DNA from 2 places in the Bradyrhizobium sp. MV1.5 genome. Region 1 is predicted to be linked to the other one. Evidence: predicted binding sites of a transcription regulator. Region 1 holds the regulator's gene; the other holds the start of a gene.
The links. The regulator PhoB, encoded in region 1, activates phosphate uptake and scavenging genes when phosphate is short. The targets are predictions, from matches to a motif close to TGTCATNNANCTGTCAT.

Region 1 (14,810 bases):
GCGCTCGGGCGCCTTCGGCAGGAACTGCATCAGCATGCCGCCGGCACGCCAGCGATGCTTGCCGCCGTCATTCGAACGCCATTCCTCGCCGACGGCGAGGCGCACGCGGGTCGGGATCTGCTCGGAGCGCAGGAAATATTCGTGAGCGGCGTCTTCGAGGCTGCCGCCGTCGAGCGCGACCAGGCCCTGGTAGCGGCTCATGTCGGGGCCCTGGTCGATGGTCATGGCGAGATGACCGTGGCCCAGCAGCGCGCCGGAAGTCTTGCCGGAATCCTGGACTTCGCCGAGGCGCGCGGCGTCGTAGCGCGCATAGGCGCGCAGGCGATCCGGCGCCTGGTAGTCCACGACCAGGAACGACACCGGACCGTCGGTCTGCGCCTGGAGGATGAAGCGGCCCTCGAATTTCAGCGAGGAGCCGAGCAGCGTAGTCAGCACGATGGCCTCGCCGAGCAGCTTGCCGACCGGCGCGGGATAATCGTGCTTGGTCAGGATCTCGTCGAGCGCCGAACCAAGCCGCACCAGCCGACCGCGCACGTCGAGCGCGTCGACCTCGTAGGGCAGCACGGCGTCATCGATCGGAACCGCGGATGGCGCGCGAACCGGGCCTTCGGGCCCGGTTTTCATGTCAGGGGATTGGGAAACCATGGCGCTTATCTGGGGTCGGAAGGCGGAATTGGAAGGGGGGTTGGGGAACTGTACGAAGCAACCTCAACCTCGGTGTCGTCCCGGACAAGCGCTAGCCGCAGATCCGGGACCCATAACCACAGGATTACGCTACTGCGCGAGATGACAACTCCGAATCCTCGCCAAACGACTTCCTGTGGTTATGGGTCCCGGATCGGCGCTCCGTTCTGGACAACGCTACGCGTTGCCAGAAGCTGCGCTTGTCCGGGACGACGATCATATGTGAGGTGGCCGCCGGGATTCCAGCGAGATCACTTCACCTCGTCGAAGCACCAGGCCAGAATGCCCTTCTGCGCGTGCAGGCGGTTTTCGGCCTCGTCGAACACGACGGATTGCGGACCGTCGATCACCTCGTCGGTGACCTCCTCGCCGCGATGGGCGGGCAGGCAGTGCATGAACAGCGCATCGGGCTTGGCCAGCGACATCAGCTGGGCATTGACCTGATAGGGCTTGAGCACGTTATGGCGGTGCTCGCCTTCCTTGTCGCCCATCGACACCCAGGTGTCGGTCACGACACAATCGGCGCCGCGCACGGCGGCTTCGGCATCCGTGCCGAGCATGATCGGCGCGCCGGTCGCCTTGATGAAGTCGCGCATCGCTTTTTTCGGCGCGAGCTCCGGAGGCGTCGCGACATTGAGCTGGAACTTGAAGCGCTCGGCGGCGTGCGCCCAGGAGGCGAGCACGTTATTGTCGTCGCCGGTCCAGGCCACGGTCTTGCCCTCGATCGGGCCGCGATGTTCCTCGTAGGTCATGAGGTCCGCCATCACCTGGCAGGGATGCGAGCGCCGCGTCAGGCCGTTGATGACGGGGACGGTAGCGTTCGCAGCGAGCTCCAGCAGCGCATCGTGATTGAGGATGCGGATCATGATGGCATCGACGTAGCGCGACAGCACGCGCGCGGTGTCGGCGATGGTCTCGCCGCGACCGAGCTGCATCTCGGCGCCGGTGAGCATGATGGGCTCGCCGCCGAGCTGGCGCATGGCGACATCGAAAGACACCCGCGTCCGCGTCGAGGGGCGCTCGAAGATCATCGCCAGGGTCTTGCCTTCGAGCGGCCTGACCGGCTGATGCGCCTTCTGCTTCGCCTTCATCGCGGAGGACGCGGCCAGCATGCGCTTGAGCTCCGACAGCGGCAGCTCGTTGATATCGAGAAAGTGCTTCGGTGTTTTCTTGGGTGCTTTATCGGGCGACTTGCTCATCAGCTTGCCGCCCGCTTGTTGCCGGACAACGCGGTGCAGGCGCGCTCGAGCCGCCCGACGCTGTCCTCGATCTCGGCTTCGGTGACGATCAAAGGCGGCAGGAAACGCACGACATTGTCGCCGGCACCGACGGTGAGCAGCTTTTGGTCGCGCAAGGCGGCAACGAGATCGCCGGAAGGCACCACGGCCTTGATGCCGATCAGGAGGCCCTCGCCGCGCACTTCGCTGACGACATCGCTATGACGGTCGATCACGGAGGCGAGCTTCTGCTTCAGCAGCAGCGACATCCTCTGCACGTGGTCGAAGAATCCGGGCTTGAGCATGACGTCGAGCACGGCGTTCGCAGCGGCGATCGCGAGCGGATTGCCGCCGAAGGTCGAGCCGTGCGAGCCCGGCGTCATGCCGGACGCCGCTTCCGCGGTCGCAAGGCAGGCGCCGATCGGAAAGCCGCCACCGAGCGCCTTGGCCAGCGACATCACGTCGGGTTCGACGCCAAGGCGGCGGTACGCGAACAGATCGCCGGTGCGGCCCATGCCGGTCTGCACCTCGTCGAAGGCGAGCAACAAACCCTTCTCGTCGCAGAGCTGGCGCAACGCCCTCAAGAAGGCGGGCGTTGCCGAACGCACACCGCCTTCGCCCTGGATCGGCTCGATCAGGATGCCGGCGGTCTGCGGACCGATCGCCTTTTTCACCGCGTCGAGATCGCCATGCGCAACCTGGTCGAAGCCCTCCATCGGAGGGCCGAAACCTTCGAGATATTTTGCCGAACCCGTCGCGGCCAGCGTCGCCAGCGTGCGGCCGTGGAAGGCGCCTTCGAAGGTGATCATGCGATAGCGGTCTGGATGGCCCTTTGCCGCGTGATAGCGGCGCACGACCTTGATCACGCATTCCAGCGCTTCGGCGCCGGAATTGCAGAAGAACACGAAGTCCGCGAAACTTTCATTGCACAGGCGCGCGGCGAGCTTTTCGCCGTCCGGGCTCTGGAACAGGTTCGACATGTGCCAGAGCTTCGTGGCCTGCTCCTGCAACGCCGCGACCAGCGCCGGATGGGCATGGCCGAGTGCATTCACCGCCACCCCTGAGGTGAAATCCAGATAGCGCTCGCCATTGGTCGCGATCAGCCAGCAGCCTTCGCCACGCTCGAAACCGAGGTCGGACCTGGCGAAAACGGGGAGCAAATGCGGCGCTGCGCTGTTAGTCATGACGGTCACTTGAATGTTGCGGACGGCGTGAGCGTGCATTGCGCAACGCACCATCGACCGGCCCGGAAAACGAAACGTGCCGCCTCTTGAGGGCGGCACGCACGACTATCTTAGGCCTGGTGAAACGGGTGTCAATGCCGCCCGGAAAGCCTCGCGAAACGCTGAATCCGTAGTCTTGCGGTGCCGATTTTGCGGGATTTAGCCACGGAACATGTGGAAGCGAGTCGGCGGACTCTTGCGCGGGAGTCACGCCATATTGTAGCGTTTGGATTGTCAGATACGACATCTCGTGCAGTGGTTCTGATCTTTAAGTCCTTATGTACCGGCGTAAACGTTCGGGCGTTCAAGACGCGCCCGGCGAGCCTTAAGGGATTCTGGCGGCACGGGTTTTTGAAGGCTTAGGCATTCGCTGCGAGGCCCCAGGATGGCTGGCGCGCAGCGAGGGAAAGGGTGCAATGACGGTTTTGACCTGGTCCGATGATCGCGTCGAGCAGCTGAAAAAGCTCTGGGAGGCCGGACTTTCGGCCAGCCAGATCGCGGCGGAGCTCGGCAATGTGACCCGCAATGCCGTGATCGGCAAAGTGCACAGGCTCGGCCTTTCGGGCCGCGCCAAGAGCCCATCATCGGCAGCGCCCCGGCCGCGCAAGGCGCGCCCCGCGCAGCACATGATGCGGGTGAGCCGCCCGATCTCGCGCGGCAACACCGCGCTGGCGCAGGCGTTTGAGGTCGAGGCGGAGCCGGATCCGGTCACCTACGACAACGTGGTGCCAATGAGCCAGCGGCTGTCGCTGCTGGAATTGAACGAGGCGACCTGCCACTGGCCGGTCGGCGATCCCTCCAGCCCGGACTTCTTCTTCTGCGGTGGAAGGGCGCTGTCCGGCCTGCCCTATTGCGCCCAGCACTCGCGCGTCGCGTACCAGCCGGCGTCGGATCGGCGCCGCGCACCGGTGAAGCCGGGTCCGCGCTAATCACGGCAAGTCGTCGCGCGAAGACAGTTCAATTGGAGTGTCGTCCTGGCGAAAGCCAGGACCCATACTCCGAGCACGCAGTTGTTGCGCGGAAGGGGTCACTCCGAGTCTTCGCCAAACCACGTTCGGTGGTTATGGGTCCCGGATCGGCGCTCGCTTCGCTCGCTTGTCCGGGACGACGTCGGAGAATTCGGGGACAGCTCGCCAGCAAACAAGCCTGCAACCCTACACCTGCTCCGCCTTCGCGAAGCGATCATCCAGCGCGTAGCCGGCGCCGCGGACGGTGCGGATCGGGTCCTGCTCGCGGCCGAGATTGAGCAGCTTGCGCAGGCGGCCGATATGCACGTCGACGGTGCGCTCGTCGATATAGATGTCGCGGCCCCAGACGCTGTCGAGCAGTTGCTCGCGCGAGAACACCCGCCCCGGGTGCTCCAGGAAGAACTCCAGCAGGCGATATTCGGTCGGACCGAGATCGATCGGCCGGCCCGAGCGCGCCACGCGGCGCTTGTCGCGGTCGAGCTCGATGTCGCCAAAAGCAAGGACGGTGGCGAGCCGCTCCGGGCTTGCGCGCCGCAGCAGGCCCTTCACGCGCGCCAGCAGCTCCGGCACCGAGAACGGCTTGACGATGTAATCGTCGGCGCCGGTCGCAAGACCCCGCACCCGCTCGCTCTCCTCGCCGCGCGCGGTGAGCATGATGATCGGGAGCTGCTTGGTCTCGGGACGGGTGCGAAGCCGCCGGCACAATTCGATGCCTGACAGGCCCGGCAGCATCCAGTCGAGCACGATCAGATCAGGAATGTGCTCCTTGAGACGGGTGTCGGCGTCGTCGCCGCGCATCACCGTCTCGACGTCATAGCCGTCGCCTTCGAGGTTGTAGCGGAGAAGCTCGGTCAGGGCTTCCTCGTCCTCAACCACCATAATGCGTGCGCCCATCGGGTCGTCGCTCCTTAAGTGTTCGGTACCGTGTTGGCGAAGGTCGTCATGTCGCCCTTCGGCCGCTTGTCGGTGATCGCCTGGCCCTCGATCATGTAGAACACGGTCTCGGCGATGTTGGTGGCGTGGTCGCCGATCCGCTCGATGTTCTTGGCGCAGAACATCAAATGGATACAGAACGAGATGTTGCGCGGATCCTCCATCATGTAGGTGAGGAGCTCGCGGAACAGCGAGGTGCAAATGGCGTCGACTTCCTCGTCGCCCTTCCACACCGCCATCGCCGCTGGCAGATCATGCGCGGCATAGGCGTCCAGCACCGACTTGACCTGCTGCTGCACGAGGTCGGTCATGTGCTCGAGGCCGCGGAACAGCTTGAGCGGATGGAAGTCCGTCTCCAGCGCCGCGACGCGCTTACCCATGTTCTTGGCGAGGTCGCCGATGCGCTCGAGATCGGTCGCGACGCGCATGGCACCAACGATCTCGCGCAGATCGACCGCCATCGGCTGGCGGCGGGCGATGGTGAGCACCGCGCGCTCCTCGATGCGCTTCTGCAGCGCGTCGAGCTCGGTGTCGGTTGCGACGACGCGCTGCCCGAGCGGGACGTCGCGGCGGATCAGTGCGTCGACGGACTCGACGATCATGCGTTCGGCGATCCCGCCCATCTCCGCAACCAGGCGGGTGAGTTCCTGGAGGTCGGTGTCGAAAGCCTTTGCGGTATGTTCGGAAGCCATGTCGCGTCTCCTAGCCGAACCGGCCGGTGATGTAATCCTGCGTGCGCCGGTCGGTCGGCGACGTGAAGATCTTGCTGGTATCGTCGAACTCGATCAGCTCGCCGAGATACATGAAGGCGGTCTTGTCGGAGACGCGCGCCGCCTGCTGCATGTTATGGGTGACGATCGCGATCGTGTAATCCTCGGACAGCTCCTGGATCAGCTCCTCGACCTTGGCGGTCGAGATCGGGTCGAGCGCCGAACAGGGTTCGTCGAACAGGATCACCTCGGGCCGCACCGCGACGGTGCGGGCGATGCAGAGGCGCTGCTGCTGGCCGCCGGAGAGCGACAGGCCGGAGGCGTTGAGCTTGTCCTTGACCTCGTTCCACAGTGCGCCGCCGCGCAGCGCCTTCTCGACGCGGCCGTCCATCTCGGACTTCGAGATCTTCTCATAGAGACGGATGCCGAACGCGATGTTCTCGTAGATCGTCATCGGGAACGGCGTCGGCTTCTGGAACACCATGCCGACGCGGGCGCGCAGCAGATTGAGGTCCAGCTTGCCGTCGAGGATATTGGTCTGGTCGAGCATGAGCTGACCGGTGGCGCGCTGGCCGGGATAGAGGTCGTACATCCGGTTGAAGATGCGCAGCAGGGTCGACTTGCCGCAGCCCGACGGACCGATGAACGCCGTGACGCGATTGGCGCCGAGCGTCAGGTTGATGTTCTTCAGCGCATGGTGCTCGCCGTAATAGAAGTTCAGGTTGCGCACCGTCACCTTCGGAGGCGCCTCCGGCAGCGCCGCCGTCTGCGGCAGACCCCCGGCCGCGCTCATCGACGATAATGAAAGATCACTCATTTTGCGGTCCTCTCGGCGCCAAGGATGCGCGCGCCAATATTCAGGGCAAGAACGGTCAGGGTGATGAGCAGCGCCCCGCTCCACGCCAACTGCTTCCAGTAGGCATAGGGGCTCTGCACGAAGTTGTTGATGGTGACAGGCAGGTTCGCCATCGTCTTGTTCAGGCCGAGGCTGAAGAACTGGTTCGACAGCGCGGTGAACAGCAACGGCGCGGTTTCACCGGCGACGCGAGCGGTCGCGAGCAGCACGCCGGTGATGAGACCCGATCGGGCAGCACGATAGGCGATCCGCTTGATCACCAGCGAACGCGGCAGGCCGAGCGCCGAGGCCGCCTCGCGCAACGCGTTCGGCACCAGCAGCAGCATGTCCTCGGTCGTGCGCAGCACCACCGGGATCACGATGACCGCGAGCGCGAGCGAGCCCGCGATCGCGGAGAAGCCGCGCATCGGCACCACCACCGCGCCGTAGATGAACAGGCCGATGATGATCGAGGGCGCCGAGAGCAGGATGTCGTTGATGAAGCGGATCACCGAGGTCAGCTTGTCGTTGCGGCCGTATTCGGCGAGGTAGGTGCCGGCGAACATTCCGAGCGGCGCGCCGATGCCGACGCCGATCACGGTCATGATCAGCGAGCCGACGATGGCGTTGAGCAGGCCGCCCTCGTTCGATCCCGGTGGCGGCGTGTTCTCGGTGAACAGCTGGACATTGAGTCCCGCCAATCCGTTGTAGAGCAGCGTGATCAGGATCAGCGCGAGCCAGGTGACGCCGAAGGCGGTTGCGGCGATGCAGAGTCCGCGGACGACGATGTCCTTGCGGCGGCGGCGTGAATAAATCGGGTTCATGGCGCTAGTTCCCCGCCTTCTTTTCCAGCCGCATCAGCATCAGCCGCGCCGCCGCGAGCACGAAGAACGTCAGCACGAACAGCAGCAGGCCGAGCAGGATCAGGCCGGACTGGTGCAGGCCGTCGCTCTCGGCGAACTCGGATGCGATCGCCGCCGAGATCGTGGTGCCGGGGGCGAAGATCGACGAGGAGATCCGGAACGAGTTACCGATGATGAAGGTCACTGCCATGGTCTCGCCGAGCGCACGGCCCAGCGCCAGCATGACGCCGCCGATGACGCCGACGCGGGTGTAGGGGATCACCACGCTGCGGACCACTTCCCAGGTGGTGCAGCCGACGCCATAGGCGGCTTCCTTCAGGACCGGAGGCACCGTCTTGAACACGTCGACCGAAATCGAGGTGATGAAGGGCAGCACCATGATGGCGAGGATCAGCGCGGCATTGAACAGGCTGAGATAGGACGGGGGACCCGCGAAGATCGCGCCCAGCACGGGCACGCCGTCGAAGATCTTGATCATGAAGGGCTGGAACGTGTTGGCGAGGAACGGACCCAACACGAAGAAGCCCCACATGCCGTAGATGATCGAGGGGATGCCGGCGAGCAGCTCGATCGCCATGCCGATCGGGCGGCGCAGCCATTGCGGGCAGAGCTCGGTGAGGAAGATCGCAATGCCGAGACCCACGGGAATGGCGATCAGCATCGCGATGAAGGAGGTGACGAGCGTGCCGTACATCGGCCCGAGCGCGCCGAGCACCGGCGGATCGGCGGACGGCGCCCAGCGCTGCGTCCACAGGAACGAGACCCCGAATTCCTTCATCGCCGGGAAGGCGCCGACGATCAGCGAAATGATGATGCCGCCGAGGATCAGAAGCACCGAGATCGCGGAGAGCCGCGTGATCCAGTAGAAGGTGACGTCGCCGAGCTTGAACGCGCTCAAGGCCTTGGCGCGGTCGTACGGTCCGGCGTCGTCGATTACATCGCTCTGAACGGCCATCTCTGCCACGCCGGTCCCCTGTACTAAAATATTATACGTTTTTTGTTGGTCCGTGCCCCGGATGCGGCGCAGCGCATCCGGGGCACGAGCGTCGCGAACCTAGCTCTTGATTTCGGCAGCCCAGGTCTTCTCGATCAGCTGAACGACCGGGTCCGGCATCGGGATGTAGTCGAGCTCTTCAGCCGCCTTGTCGCCGTTCTTGAAGGCCCAGCGGAAGAACTTGATGGCTTCCTGCGAGGCCGCCTTGTCGGTGGCGTCCTTGTGCATGAGGATGAAGGTCGCCGCCGTGATCGGCCAGGACTTCTCGCCGGGCTGGTCGGTCAGGATGACGTAGTAGCCGGGAGCCTTGGCCCAGTCGGCGTTGGAGGCGGCCGCCTGGAAGGCTTCGACGGTGGGCTGCACCGGCTTGCCGGCCTTGTTGACGAGACCGGTGTAGGTCAGCTTGTTCTGCTTGGCATAGGCGTACTCGACGTAGCCGATCGAGTTCTTGGTCTGGCTGATGTTGCCGGACACGCCTTCGTTGCCCTTGGCGCCGACGCCGACCGGCCACTCGACCGCGGTACCCTCACCGACCTTGCTCTTCCAGTCCGCGCTGGCCTTGGCGAGGTAGTTGGTGAAGTTGAAGGTGGTGCCCGAACCGTCCGAACGGCGGACCACGGTGATGGCCTCCGAGGGCAGCTTCACGTTCGGGTTCAGCTTCTTGATCGCGGCGTCGTCCCATTTGGTGATCTTGCCGAGATAGATGCTGGCCAGCGTCTCGCCGTCGAACACCATCTCACCGGGCTTCACGCCCTCGATGTTGACGACGGGAACGATGGCGCCCATCACCATCGGCCACTGGACGAGGCCGTCCTTCTCGAGCTGCTCTGCCTTGAGCGGCGCGTCGCTGGCGCCGAAGGTCACGGTCTTGGCCTGGATCTGCTTGATGCCGCCGCCGGAGCCGATCGACTGATAGTTCAGACCGTTGCCGGTCTCCTTCTTGTAGGCGTCAGCCCATTTGGAATAGATCGGGAACGGGAACGTCGCACCGGCACCCGTGATGTCGGCAGCAAAGGCCGCCGTCGTCGATGCGGCAACCAAGCCAGCAGCAACGATCGTTTTGAGGAAATTCATGCTGGTCTCCATACAGGGGAGCGAAGCGCCATCAGCGCCCGATCGCGCTCCCCGTGCCGTCCCTTTAGGAGCGGACAGCTGAGCTTTTACGAAGGTTTGGTGACAGTCGGATGACAGTGTTAAGCGGCTGAAATTGCTGGAATTTAGCTCAGAGCCGCAGGCTTGCCTTGGGGAAAACAGGCGGTGAAAGTGGCGCCCTGTCTGGGCACGCTTTCAATCAAAAGCCGCCCGCGATGACGGTTAAGAATATGTTTCACCAGCGATAATCCGAGGCCCGTGCCGCCCTGCGAGCGGCTGTCGCCGACATCGACCCGGTAGAAGCGTTCGGTCAGCCGCGGCAAATGTTCCGGCGCGATGCCGGGGCCGAAATCGCGGACCAGGACCCGGATTTCCTGAGTTCCATCAGGGGCGGCGCCTGATATCAGCGACACGATGACGCGACCGCCGGAGGCGCCGTATTTGAGCGCGTTCTCGATCAAATTCTCGAACAGGCGGAGCAGCTCCTCGCGGTCGCCCGCGATCAGCACCGGGGTCTCAGGCAGCTCGGTCTCGACCTCGACCTGGCGTTCCCGCGCCAGCGGCTCAAGCCCATCGGCGACCTGCAAGATGATCGGCAGCAGGTCGACCAGGGTGTCGGGCCGCACATGGGCCGACAGCTCCACCCGCGATAGCGACAAGAGATCGTCGATCAGGCGCGCCATCCGGGTGGCCTGATTGTGCATGATGCCGAGGAAGCGCTCGCGCGCCTTGGGATCGTCCTTGGCCTGGCCCTGGAGCGTGTCGATGAAGCCCGACAGCGCGGCCAGCGGCGTGCGCAGCTCGTGGCTGGCGTTGGCGACGAAATCGGCCCGCATCTCCTCGACCCGACGCAGCGGCGTCTGGTCGTGGAAGGTCATCAGCATGCATTTGTCGGCGCCACCGAAGCTCGTCGGCACCGGCACCGGCGTGATGGTCAGCTCCATCCAGCGATCGACCGGGACATGGTCGAGATAGGTCGCGCGCCGCGGCTCGGTGGTCGCGATCGACTCGCGCAGCGCCGTGATGATCTCGGGCGAGCGCAGCGCGAACTGGGCGAGCTCATTCCGGCGCAGCGCCGGCGCGAGCTGGGCGGCCGCGGCGTTGAGATGGATGACGCGGCCGGCGCGATCGAGCAGCACCGCGGGATCGGGCATGCCGGCGACCACTGCGGCGACCGCCGCGCTCTCGACCGGGTTGACGCGGCGGGTCTCCTCGCGCGAGGCGGCGGTATCGTGCAGGCGCCACGGGATCAGCGCTGCGGCGGCGATGCAGAGGAACACCGCAATCGCATGCAGTGCCGACAATTCGCCCAGCGAGACCACCACCGACAGCGCCAGCGCCGCGGCGATCAGGATGACGGTCGAGTGCCGCAGCCGGTCGGACCAGGGCTGGGAGGAGGGAGAAGATGGGGCGTCGATCGCCATCGGGGCGGGCTTCTCCAAAGGACCTTGCGCCGGTCAGGCGCCGCTGTCGCTGCGCTTTCTCACGTAAGCGGCTTCAGGTGCGGGGCCGGGATCGAGCTTGAGCGCCGCCTGTTGCAGGCGTTTCGATCGTGCGCCGATGATAACTTCGCGAAACGTCAGCAAGATTACAGAAATAACGAAAGGGGACAGATAATAGAGGACGCGGAACAGCAGCATCCCGCCCAGCAGCTCCTCGCGGTCCATCTGCCAGAGCCCGACCAGCATGGCCGCGTCGAACACGCCGAGGCCTCCGGGCGAATGGCTGGCAAAGCCGAGCAGCGTGGCCGAGACGAAGATCACCGCGACCACCACGAAGCCGAGATTGGGCTCGTCCGGGACCAGCACGTACATTGCCAGCGCGCAGAAGCCGAGATCGATGATGCCGATCGCGATCTGGAGCAGCGTCAGCGGGCCGCCCGGCAGCATCACGGTCCAGGGCCCGCGGCCGACCATCCGCGGCTGGGTCCAGACCCAGACCACGTAAGCGACCAGCCCGACGATGATCATCATCGCCAGCGTCCGGTTCAGCCACGGCGGAAGCATGTCGATCGAGGCCGCGGCCTCCGGATGATAGGAGATGCCGAGGCCCAGCACCGCGGCATTGCCGAGCCAGAAGGTCAGGCCGGCGAGGAAGCAGATCTTTGCGACGTCGATCGCGTTCAGGCCGTGGGCGGAATAGATGCGGTAGCGCACCGCGCCGCCGGTGAAGACGCTGGCGCCGACATTGTGGCCGATCGAATAGCTGGTGAAAGCGGCGAGCGCGTTGATCCGATAGGGCACGTGGGCGTGGCCGATCGCGCGCACGGCGAACAGGTCATAGAAGGTCAGCGTGAAATAGCCCGCGGCGACGAACAAAGCCGCCAGTGCAATCTGGCTCGGCTCGGTGCTCTTGATCGCCTCGAGGACTTCGTTGACATCGATGCCGCGCAGCATGTGGTAGAGCACATAGCAAGCGATACCGATGACCGCGACGCTGATCACAACTCCAAGCTTATGCAGGATTTGCTTCTGGCGCAGAAACGACATCGCCCTGCGTATGGCTTCCAGCATCTAGACCTCGAACAACGCTTCAGCGGCCGGGGTGGCCGGCGAACAGGCGGACGACGCACGGGCACGCGACGAACCCTCGCTGCCGGTCCCGGCATCGCGCATACCCGCTATCCCTCCACTAGCGCGTTTCCGGGCGGAGTGGAATTCGGCAATTCGAACAAAAACTCGTGCCTTCAATATTTTAGGCAGGGTTGCGGGCTCCTGAAGCACGGTTTGGCGCTTTCGGCGGCAAGACTGACGCGAATCTCCATGGCAATCCTGCGCAGTGGCCATGAAGTTTTGATGATTTCCACCGCACAATGTTCCGTCACGGCTTAAGCCGACGTCAATCTATGGGGTACCCTCGCCTGTTGAAAGAGGGGAGGCCGGAGCGTTTGTTCACGGTTTTCGATGTGCCGGGAAGGCCGCGCAGCGGCGCTCCTGACTTCCGCAGTCAGGGTGCAGGGCAACATCACAGAGCGGCAGGAGGCGCGGTGCGCGCGACCACCCGGTCGCGCAGCCAGGCGCCGATGGCGCCGCCGACGAGGTAGCAGGCGAACATGATCAGGCCGAGGTCGAGCCAGTAGCCGAAGCGGCCGGGGACCACACGCGCGAACGAGGCCGCGACCAGGCCGGCAGCAAGCACGGCGAGCCAGCGCGCGGTCACCTTCGAAGTGCCGTTGCCGCGCTGGACCACCGAGATCCAGCCCATGCAGAAGCCGAGCAGCAGCGAACCTATCAGCCAGCCCAGATGGAACGAGACGAGATAAGGCATCGTCACCTCACCAGAAATTCGATGCGGCGATTCTGCGCCTTGGCGTCTTCGCTGTCATTGCCGGCGACCGGCTGCGTGCTGCCGTAGCCGACCGCGGTGAAGCGGCTGGCAGGCAGGCCGGCCTTGACCAGATAGTCGATCACCGCCTGCGCGCGCTTCTCCGAGAGTGCCTGGTTGAAGGAATCCTCGCCGTCGGCATCGGTATGCCCGGCGACCTCGATATTGGTGGTGGGACATCGCAATGCCGTCTCGATCAGATGATCGAGAATGCCGGCGGAATCCGGATCGATGTCGGCGCGCTTCGCCGCGAAGCGAATCTTGGCCTTGGCCAAGAGCTCGGAGAACAATTGCTGGCACACGGTGCCGTCGACCGGGCCGGCCGCGGGTTTCACCGTGATTTCCGGCTTGTACTGCCAGTTTTTCGGAAAATCCTTGCCAAGGCCTGTGCGGATGTCGTTGGCGGCACTTTCATAAAGCGCATCGCCCGACAGCTTCACCTCGCGGTCGGACACGACCAGCGTGCCGGTCGACAGTCGCGACAGCGCGCCGAGCGCTGCGACCACGGCGAGGCTGAAAGAACCGGGCGCGCCGACGCTGGCCTTGAGATTGTCGACGACCTTTTCGTTGAAGAATTTCCGCGACGCGCTGGTAGCGATGGCCGCGTGGACATTGTTGTCGGGAACGTAGCCGGTCAGCGTCACCTTCGCAGCCACCGGATCCTTGTAGGCCTGAAAGACGTAAGGCGGCGCCTTGACGTCGTTGGCAGCGATCGAAAAGCCCTCGGGCAGGTTTTTCAGCGCCGCAGCGACCGCTTCGCGGCCGCCGAGATCGCGCGCCATCCCCGACAGGGTGACTTTGGTGTCTGTGATCGTGATCTTGCCGTCCTTGAGCTTGCCGATCTGGTCGAGCAGCAGCATCGCAGCCGCCTCGAACCGCGGCGGTGCGCCGCGCGCCAAACCCATCTGATCGGCCACCTCGGTACCGGCGACCTCCTTGCGGGCCGCCTCGGTCAGGCGGCCCTTCATCGACGGCAGGGGCGCGGAGCCTGACAGCGTCACCCGCACCACGTCGCGTTCGGCGTTCCAGACGAAGGGCTTTGCCTCGGGAACGAGGCGGGTCCGGTCGTCGACCAGGCGCACGCCGGGGACGGTCTCGACCGCCACAACCGCGTCGCGGCGCCCCTCCTCGGAAAAGGCGTCCGCAGCCAGGCTGACATCGCGGCCGTCCACCGCGATCCGGGTCTTGTCCAGAACGGTATCCTTTAGCGCCGCCGAGCTTCGGGCGGAAAGGTCCGCCTCGACCGGCAAAGTGTTATTCCAGGCCGCAAATCCCCACATGACGGCCAGGGGGATGAGCCCCGGCCACCATTTGCTGGCCCACCTGAAAAGCTTGTGCATTCGACGACCCGAACTCTGGAACCGGAGACAAAACAAACCCTTGGCAGGCTGTCAAACCGGAAATGACGCCCTTCCGAAGGCCGGGCCTGACAATTGGAATAACTTTTTCTTCAAGGGTTCTTCCGTAAGTTGAAGGTGGAATGCCAAAGTCCGCTAGCGGGTCATGAAACAACTGCGTAACAACGTCATCCGCGCCGGACTGGAAGCACTCTATTTCAGCGGCGCCCACCACCTGTTGCGCCCGCTTTTGTCGGGCGTCGGCGCCATTTTCATGCTGCATCACGTGCGGCCGGCCCGCGCCGCGGCATTCCAGCCGAACCGGCATCTCGAAGTCACTCCTGAATTCCTGCGCGCGACCCTGTGTCATCTGCGCTCGCGCGAGATCGACATCGTCAGCATGGACGAACTGCATGAGCGGCTGGTGCGACGCCGGTTCGACCGCCGCTTCGCCGCCTTCACGCTCGACGATGGCTATCGCGACAATCTCGATTTTGCGCTGCCGGTTCTGCACGAATTTGACGCGCCTCTGGCGGTCTATGTCGCCAGCGATTTCGCAGAGGGCACGGGCCGGCTGTGGTGGGAGGCGCTGGAGGCCGTGATCGCCAAGACCGAGCAGATCGAGGTGAC
Region 2 (5,752 bases), on a different contig from region 1:
AGATATGATCAGCATTGGCGCGCTCTGAGCGCGCGCCTCGTCCTTCGAGACGACCGCTTCGCGGTCTCCTCAGGCTGAGGCTAATCAGCATCGGGGCCGATTGAAACTGCTGCCGCGCACGCCTTCCTCATCCTGAGGAGCCCGCCAAAGCGGGCGTCTCGAAGGATGGCCACAGGGAAACTGCTCTCAGGCCACCAGCTCGGCGAACAGATCGGCGTCGACATTGCCGCCCGAGAGCACGATGACGACGTTCTTGCCGGCCACATCAAGTCGCCCCGCAAGCAGCGCGGCCAGGCCGACCGCTCCGCCCGGCTCGACCACGAGCTTCAGCTCGCGATAGGCAAAGGCGACGGCCGCGCCGACTTCCTTGTCCGACGCGGTGACGCCGCGCGCGAGCAGCTTGCTGTTGATCGCAAAGGTCATCTCGCCGGGGATCAGGGCCATCAGCGCATCGCAGATGGTGCGGCCGGCGGGTGCGTGCGGCTCGCGGTGGCCCGCGGTCAGCGACAGGCCGTGATCGTCGAACGCTTCGGGCTCGGCCACGACGATTTGGGCCAGCGGAAAGCGTGCCTTCACGGCCGTCGCGACGCCCGCGATCAGGCCGCCGCCGGAGGCCGGCGCTACCACGATATCTGGGGCGAGACCAAGTGCCGCCATGTCCTCGGCGATCTCGCGGCCGGCCGTGCCTTGGCCGGCGATCACGAAGGGATCGTCATAGGGCCTGACCAGCGTCGCGCCGCGCTTCTCGGCGATGCCGCGCGAGATCGCCTCGCGGTCGTCGCGGTCGCGGTCGTACAGCACGACCTCGGCACCGTAGGATTTGGTGCGCTCGCGCTTCGACAACGGCGCATCCGCAGGCATCACGATGGTCGCCTGCATGTCGAGGATCTTGGCCGCCGCCGCAACGCCCTGGGCATGGTTGCCGGAGGAGAACGCCACGACTCCACCGGCGCGCTTGTCCTGCGGGATCGAGGCGACCTTGTTGAAGGCGCCGCGGAACTTGAACGAGCCGGTGCGCTGGAGCATCTCCGGCTTGAGATAGACCTTTGCGCCGACACGTTCGTTGAGCACGGGAAAGGACAACAGCGGCGTGCGGACGGCGAAGGGCGCGATCACGCGTGCTGCGGCATCGATATCGGCAGGGCCGATCGGGAGGAGCTGTTCTGTCATACCCGATGTTATCGCGGCGGATGAGGCGCGGGCAAGGCATGTCTGCGCGAGCGCTTCTTCCCCTCAGGCGACGAATCGCGCCGGTTCTGCCCCGTTCCGGCCCGGCAGCACCGCATCGACCGCCAAAATGCTGTCGATAAAAGCCCGGGCCGAGGCTTCCCAGGTGTAGTTGGCGGCGAATTCGACGCAGTCCTGCCGGGAGATGTCCAGCGCGGCGAAGCAGGCACCGCGCAGATCGTGATCGAGCGCGCCGACCGGGGCATCGCCGATCACGTCGCGGGGGCCCTTCACCGGGAAGGCCGCGACCGGCAGGCCGCTCGCCAGCGCTTCGAGCAGAACGAGACCGAACGTGTCGGTCTTGCTCGGAAACACGAAGACATCGGCGGCCGCGTAGATGTCCGCCAGCTCCTCGCCGTGCTTTTCGCCGAGGAAGATCGCGTCCGGATAGGCCTCCTCCAGCGCGACACGCGCCGGACCGTCGCCGACAATCACCTTGGTGCCGGGCAGGTCGAGGTCGAGGAACGCCTCGAGATTCTTCTCCACCGCGACCCGGCCGACCGAGAGGAACACCGGTGCCGGCAGGCAGAGATCGATCGCGCGGGGATGGAACAAATGGGTGTCGACGCCGCGCGGCCACAACACGACATTGTCGAAGCCGCGCTCGGTCAGCTCGCTGGCAAGCGCCGGCGTTGCCGCCATCACGGCGCGGCTGGGGCTGTGAAATCGGCGCAGCGCCCGCCAGATCAGCGAGCCCGGCACCGGCACGCGGGCGCGGACATATTCGGGAAAGCGGGTGTGGAAGCTGGTCGTGAAGGGCAGCTTGCGCTGGCGGCAATAACGCCGAACCATCAGGCCGATCGGACCCTCCGTCGCGATGTGGATGCTGTCCGGGTGCGCCTCTTCGATCAGCTTTGCGATTCTGCCCGGCCGCGGCATGGCCAGCCGCACGTCACGGTAGCTCGGCATCGCAAAGGTGCGGAACGATTGCGGCGTCAGGAACGAGAATTCGACGTCGAGGCTTTTGGCACCGTCAGCAAGTTTGGTCAGCGTCCGAACCACACCGTTGACTTGCGGGTGCCAGGCGTCGGTCGCGACCAGGATGCGCATCAGGCTGCCTTTGTCATGCAGCTCTGGCTGCAACCTGCGGGACCTGTGCCGGCTTCTCGGCCTGGTCCGCCCAGGTGATGATCTCGAAACGGCCGTCGTCGTGCTCGACCAGCGCCGTGCAGCTCTCGACCCAGTCGCCGCAATTCATGTAGCGGATGCCGCCCTCGTCGCGGATCACCGCGTAGTGGATGTGACCGCAGATCACGCCGTCGGCGTCGTGACGCCGCGCCTCGGCGGCGAGCGCCTGCTCGAACGCGCCGATATAGTTCACCGCATTCTTCACCTTCTGCTTGGCCCATTGCGACAGCGACCAATAGGGCACCTTGAACATGCGCCGGAAGAAGTTGACGAAGCGATTGAGCTGGATCGCGAAATCGTAGGCCTTGTCGCCGAGATGGGCGAGCCAGCGTGCGTTCTGCACCACGAGGTCGAAGATGTCGCCGTGGATGACGAGATAGCGCTTGCCGTCGGCGCCGGTGTGGACGGTGTTCTCGACCACGTCGATGCCGCCGAAATGCGTGCCGTAATAGTTGCGCAGGAACTCGTCGTGATTACCGGGGATGTAGACGACCTTGGCGCCCTTGCGCGCCTTGCGCAAAAGCTTCTGGACCAGGTCGTTATGCGATTGCGGCCAATGCCAGCTCGATTTCAGCGCCCAGCCGTCGACGATGTCGCCGACGAGATAGATCGTGTCGGCATCATGGAAACGCAGGAAGTCGAGCAGAAGGTCGGCTTGAGAACCGCGGGCTCCGAGATGAACGTCGGAGATGAACAACGTGCGAAAGCGCCGCTCCGGGCTCTCGTCACTCACATCGCAACTTCCCATGCGCCAGCCTGTAACAATGTCCCGTGACAGGGGGATGACCAATTGAACCTTTGAGGCACCTTCGGATACGAATCGCGCTTGCCTCGCCCACCCCGCGAATATCAGTCGCATGCGACAATCAGGCGACATGGCGTCGCAGCGGCCTCCGCAAGAACCCGGAACCGCGGCGCGCTCGCGAGCGGCGTTAGTAGAATTTGTGGAAATGATGGATCGGGCCGTGGCCGTGGCCGACGCTGAAGCGATCGGCGGCCGCGATCGCCGCGCTGATCCAGGTCTTGGCGTTGCGCACGGCGCGCTCGAGATCCTCGCCTCTGGCGAGCCCCGCGGCAACCGCCGAGGACAGCGAGCAGCCGGTGCCATGGGTGTTGCGAGTGGCAACGCGCGGCGCGGCGAGCGCGATCGTGGTGCTGGCATCGACGAGATAGTCGATGCTCTCGGCGCCCTCGCCGTGCCCACCCTTGATCAGGACCGCCCGGCAGCCGAGCGCCAGCAGCCGGCGCCCCTGGCTTTCGATCTCGGCCTCGCTGGCCGCGACCGGTTCGCCGAGCAGAGCCGCGGCCTCAGGCAGATTGGGTGTGATCACCGAGGCCAGCGGCATCAGTTTGATGCGCAGGGCGTCGACAGCTTCGGACGCGAGCAGGCGATCGCCCGATGTCGCCACCATCACGGGATCGAGCACGACATGCCGGGGCGCCCAGCGCGACAGCGCGGCCGCGATCGCATCGATGCTGGCGGCTTGCGCCACCATGCCGATCTTGACCGCGCCGACCTCGAGATCGGAAAACACCGCGTCGATCTGCGCGGTGACGAATTCGGCGGGCACCGCGTGAATGCCGGTGACGCCGCGGGTGTTCTGCGCCGTCAGCGCCGTGATGGCGGACGCGCCAAAAACGCCGAGCGCGGCAAAGGTCTTCAGGTCGGCCTGGATGCCGGCGCCGCCGCTCGAATCGGAGCCGGCAATGGTCAGCGCGACGGGCGTCGTCATGGGGCGATCTTCCGCGTTTTCGAAGCCATGGCTCGTCCTAGCGCGCCTGCCCCGGCCCAGCAAGTTCGCTTGCTAAATCCGGCCGGGTTTGGCCTATTAGCCGCCAGATATGCTTTCGGAGTGACCGCGATGGTTCCCTTTTTCGTCCAGATCAAATGCAAGCTCGGCCAATCCTATGTGGTCGCCAATGCGCTTGCCGAAGCCGAGATCGCCTCCGAGATCTATTCCACGGCCGGCCAATACGACCTGCTGGTGAAGTTCTACGTCGACAACGACACCGATATCGGCCACTTCGTCAACGAGAAGGTGCAGGTGCTGCCCGGCATCCAGGACACCCTCACCATCATCACGTTCAAGGCGTTTGGCGCAAGTTGACCGTCCGGAAAAGGGCGGGCCCGATCAGGCGCCGCCCTCCTTGCGCTTGGGGCGCGGCGGACCGTCCACCGGCGGCAGCGATTTGAGATAGTCCGCCATCGCCGCGAGATCGTCGTCCGGCAATTGCGAGGTGTTCTTGATCACCCGCGTCATCGCGCCGCCGACGCTGTCGCCGTCGGGCAATTCGCCGGTCTTCAGGAAATAGGCAATATCCTTCGCGCTCCACTCGCCGAGGCCCTTCTGGGTGATGTTGGGCACCCACCCCTCGCCTTCCGGATTGGGTCCGCCGGCGAAGCGTTGTCCGGCGATGATGCCGCCAAGCGCATTGCGCGGGCTGTGGCATTCCGCGCAATGGCCAAAACTGTTGACGAGATAGGCGCCGCGATTCCACTGCGGCGACTTCGCGCTGTCGGCGACGAAGGGCTTGCCGTCCAGAAATAAGAATTTCCAGATGCCGACGTTGCGGCGGATGTTGAACGGAAAGCGCACGTCGTGGTCGCGCACCTTGCCTGCAACGGCCGGCAGCGTTTTCAGGTAGGCGAAGAGATCAAGCACGTCCTCGCGCCTGGCGTGCTGATAGGACGTGTAGGGAAAGGCCGGAAAATAATGCCGTCCGTCCGGCGAAACCCCGTGCATCACCGCGTTGACGAATTCGGCCTCGCTCCATTTGCCGATGCCGTCGGTCGGATCGGACGAGATGTTTGGCGCGTAGAACGTTCCGAACGGCGACTTGATCGCGATGCCGCCGCCGAGCCTGAGACGATCGGGCTGGTCGGGGACGGCATGGCATGAAGCGCAGCCGCCGGCGTTGAACATCACCTGCCCATTGGCAAGATCAGGGACGCGGGCAGGCGCGGTGCCGGCGGCCGCCACCACCGGCGCGCTGAGCCACCAATAGACGCCGGCTGCGGCGAGTGCGGCGAGCAGCGCCACGGAGATTGTTCGTCGCAATATGCGGTCCTTTCGTCGTCGCGGCGAAGCTTATGACCGATGTCCTCGCGGCTCCAGCCACGAAGAATTTAGCCCACCGCGGCCTGAAACGGGAATAAACTGAAATGCCGGCTGTTGGAAGTTTGGCGGCCCAAACGGGTTCAGCAGGGAGAAAAATCATGAACAAGATCGTCATCGCGATGTCAGTGCTTGGCGCCGTTGCTCTTGCAGGTTCGGCCAGCGCCGAAAAGCTGAAAGCAACGCTCGACGCCAAGTCCGAGGTCCCCGCAACGACCAGCAGCGGTACGGGAACGGCTGATCTGGATTACGACGCCGCCAGCAAGAAGCTGTCCTGGAAG

Region 2: a site for PhoB is predicted at 3,127-3,143, ahead of AC0L2J_RS21970 (UDP-2,3-diacylglucosamine diphosphatase). Genes of this name have one in related genera too.

Annotation. Positions count from the first base shown of each region.
Region 1 covers NZ_JBVVPL010000026.1:49,699-64,508, forward strand. The annotation lists gene AC0L2J_RS23000 (Hsp33 family molecular chaperone) at 1-645, opposite strand, end outside; gene argF (ornithine carbamoyltransferase) at 936-1,883, opposite strand; gene AC0L2J_RS23010 (aspartate aminotransferase family protein) at 1,883-3,085, opposite strand; gene AC0L2J_RS23015 (GcrA family cell cycle regulator) at 3,541-4,053, shown strand; gene phoB (phosphate regulon transcriptional regulator PhoB) at 4,279-4,986, opposite strand; gene phoU (phosphate signaling complex protein PhoU) at 5,001-5,717, opposite strand; gene pstB (phosphate ABC transporter ATP-binding protein PstB) at 5,728-6,552, opposite strand; gene pstA (phosphate ABC transporter permease PstA) at 6,549-7,394, opposite strand; gene pstC (phosphate ABC transporter permease subunit PstC) at 7,399-8,388, opposite strand; gene pstS (phosphate ABC transporter substrate-binding protein PstS) at 8,488-9,501, opposite strand; gene AC0L2J_RS23050 (ATP-binding protein) at 9,645-10,943, opposite strand; gene AC0L2J_RS23055 (lysylphosphatidylglycerol synthase domain-containing protein) at 10,977-12,032, opposite strand; gene AC0L2J_RS23060 (hypothetical protein) at 12,484-12,786, opposite strand; gene AC0L2J_RS23065 (OmpA family protein) at 12,789-14,183, opposite strand; gene AC0L2J_RS23070 (polysaccharide deacetylase family protein) at 14,347-14,810, shown strand, end outside.
Region 2 covers NZ_JBVVPL010000024.1:57,540-63,291, forward strand. The annotation lists gene AC0L2J_RS21960 (threonine/serine dehydratase) at 187-1,170, opposite strand; gene AC0L2J_RS21965 (glycosyltransferase family 4 protein) at 1,234-2,277, opposite strand; gene AC0L2J_RS21970 (UDP-2,3-diacylglucosamine diphosphatase) at 2,291-3,103, opposite strand; gene thiD (bifunctional hydroxymethylpyrimidine kinase/phosphomethylpyrimidine kinase) at 3,288-4,088, opposite strand; gene AC0L2J_RS21980 (Lrp/AsnC ligand binding domain-containing protein) at 4,218-4,463, shown strand; gene AC0L2J_RS21985 (c-type cytochrome) at 4,488-5,417, opposite strand; gene AC0L2J_RS21990 (CHRD domain-containing protein) at 5,573-5,752, shown strand, end outside.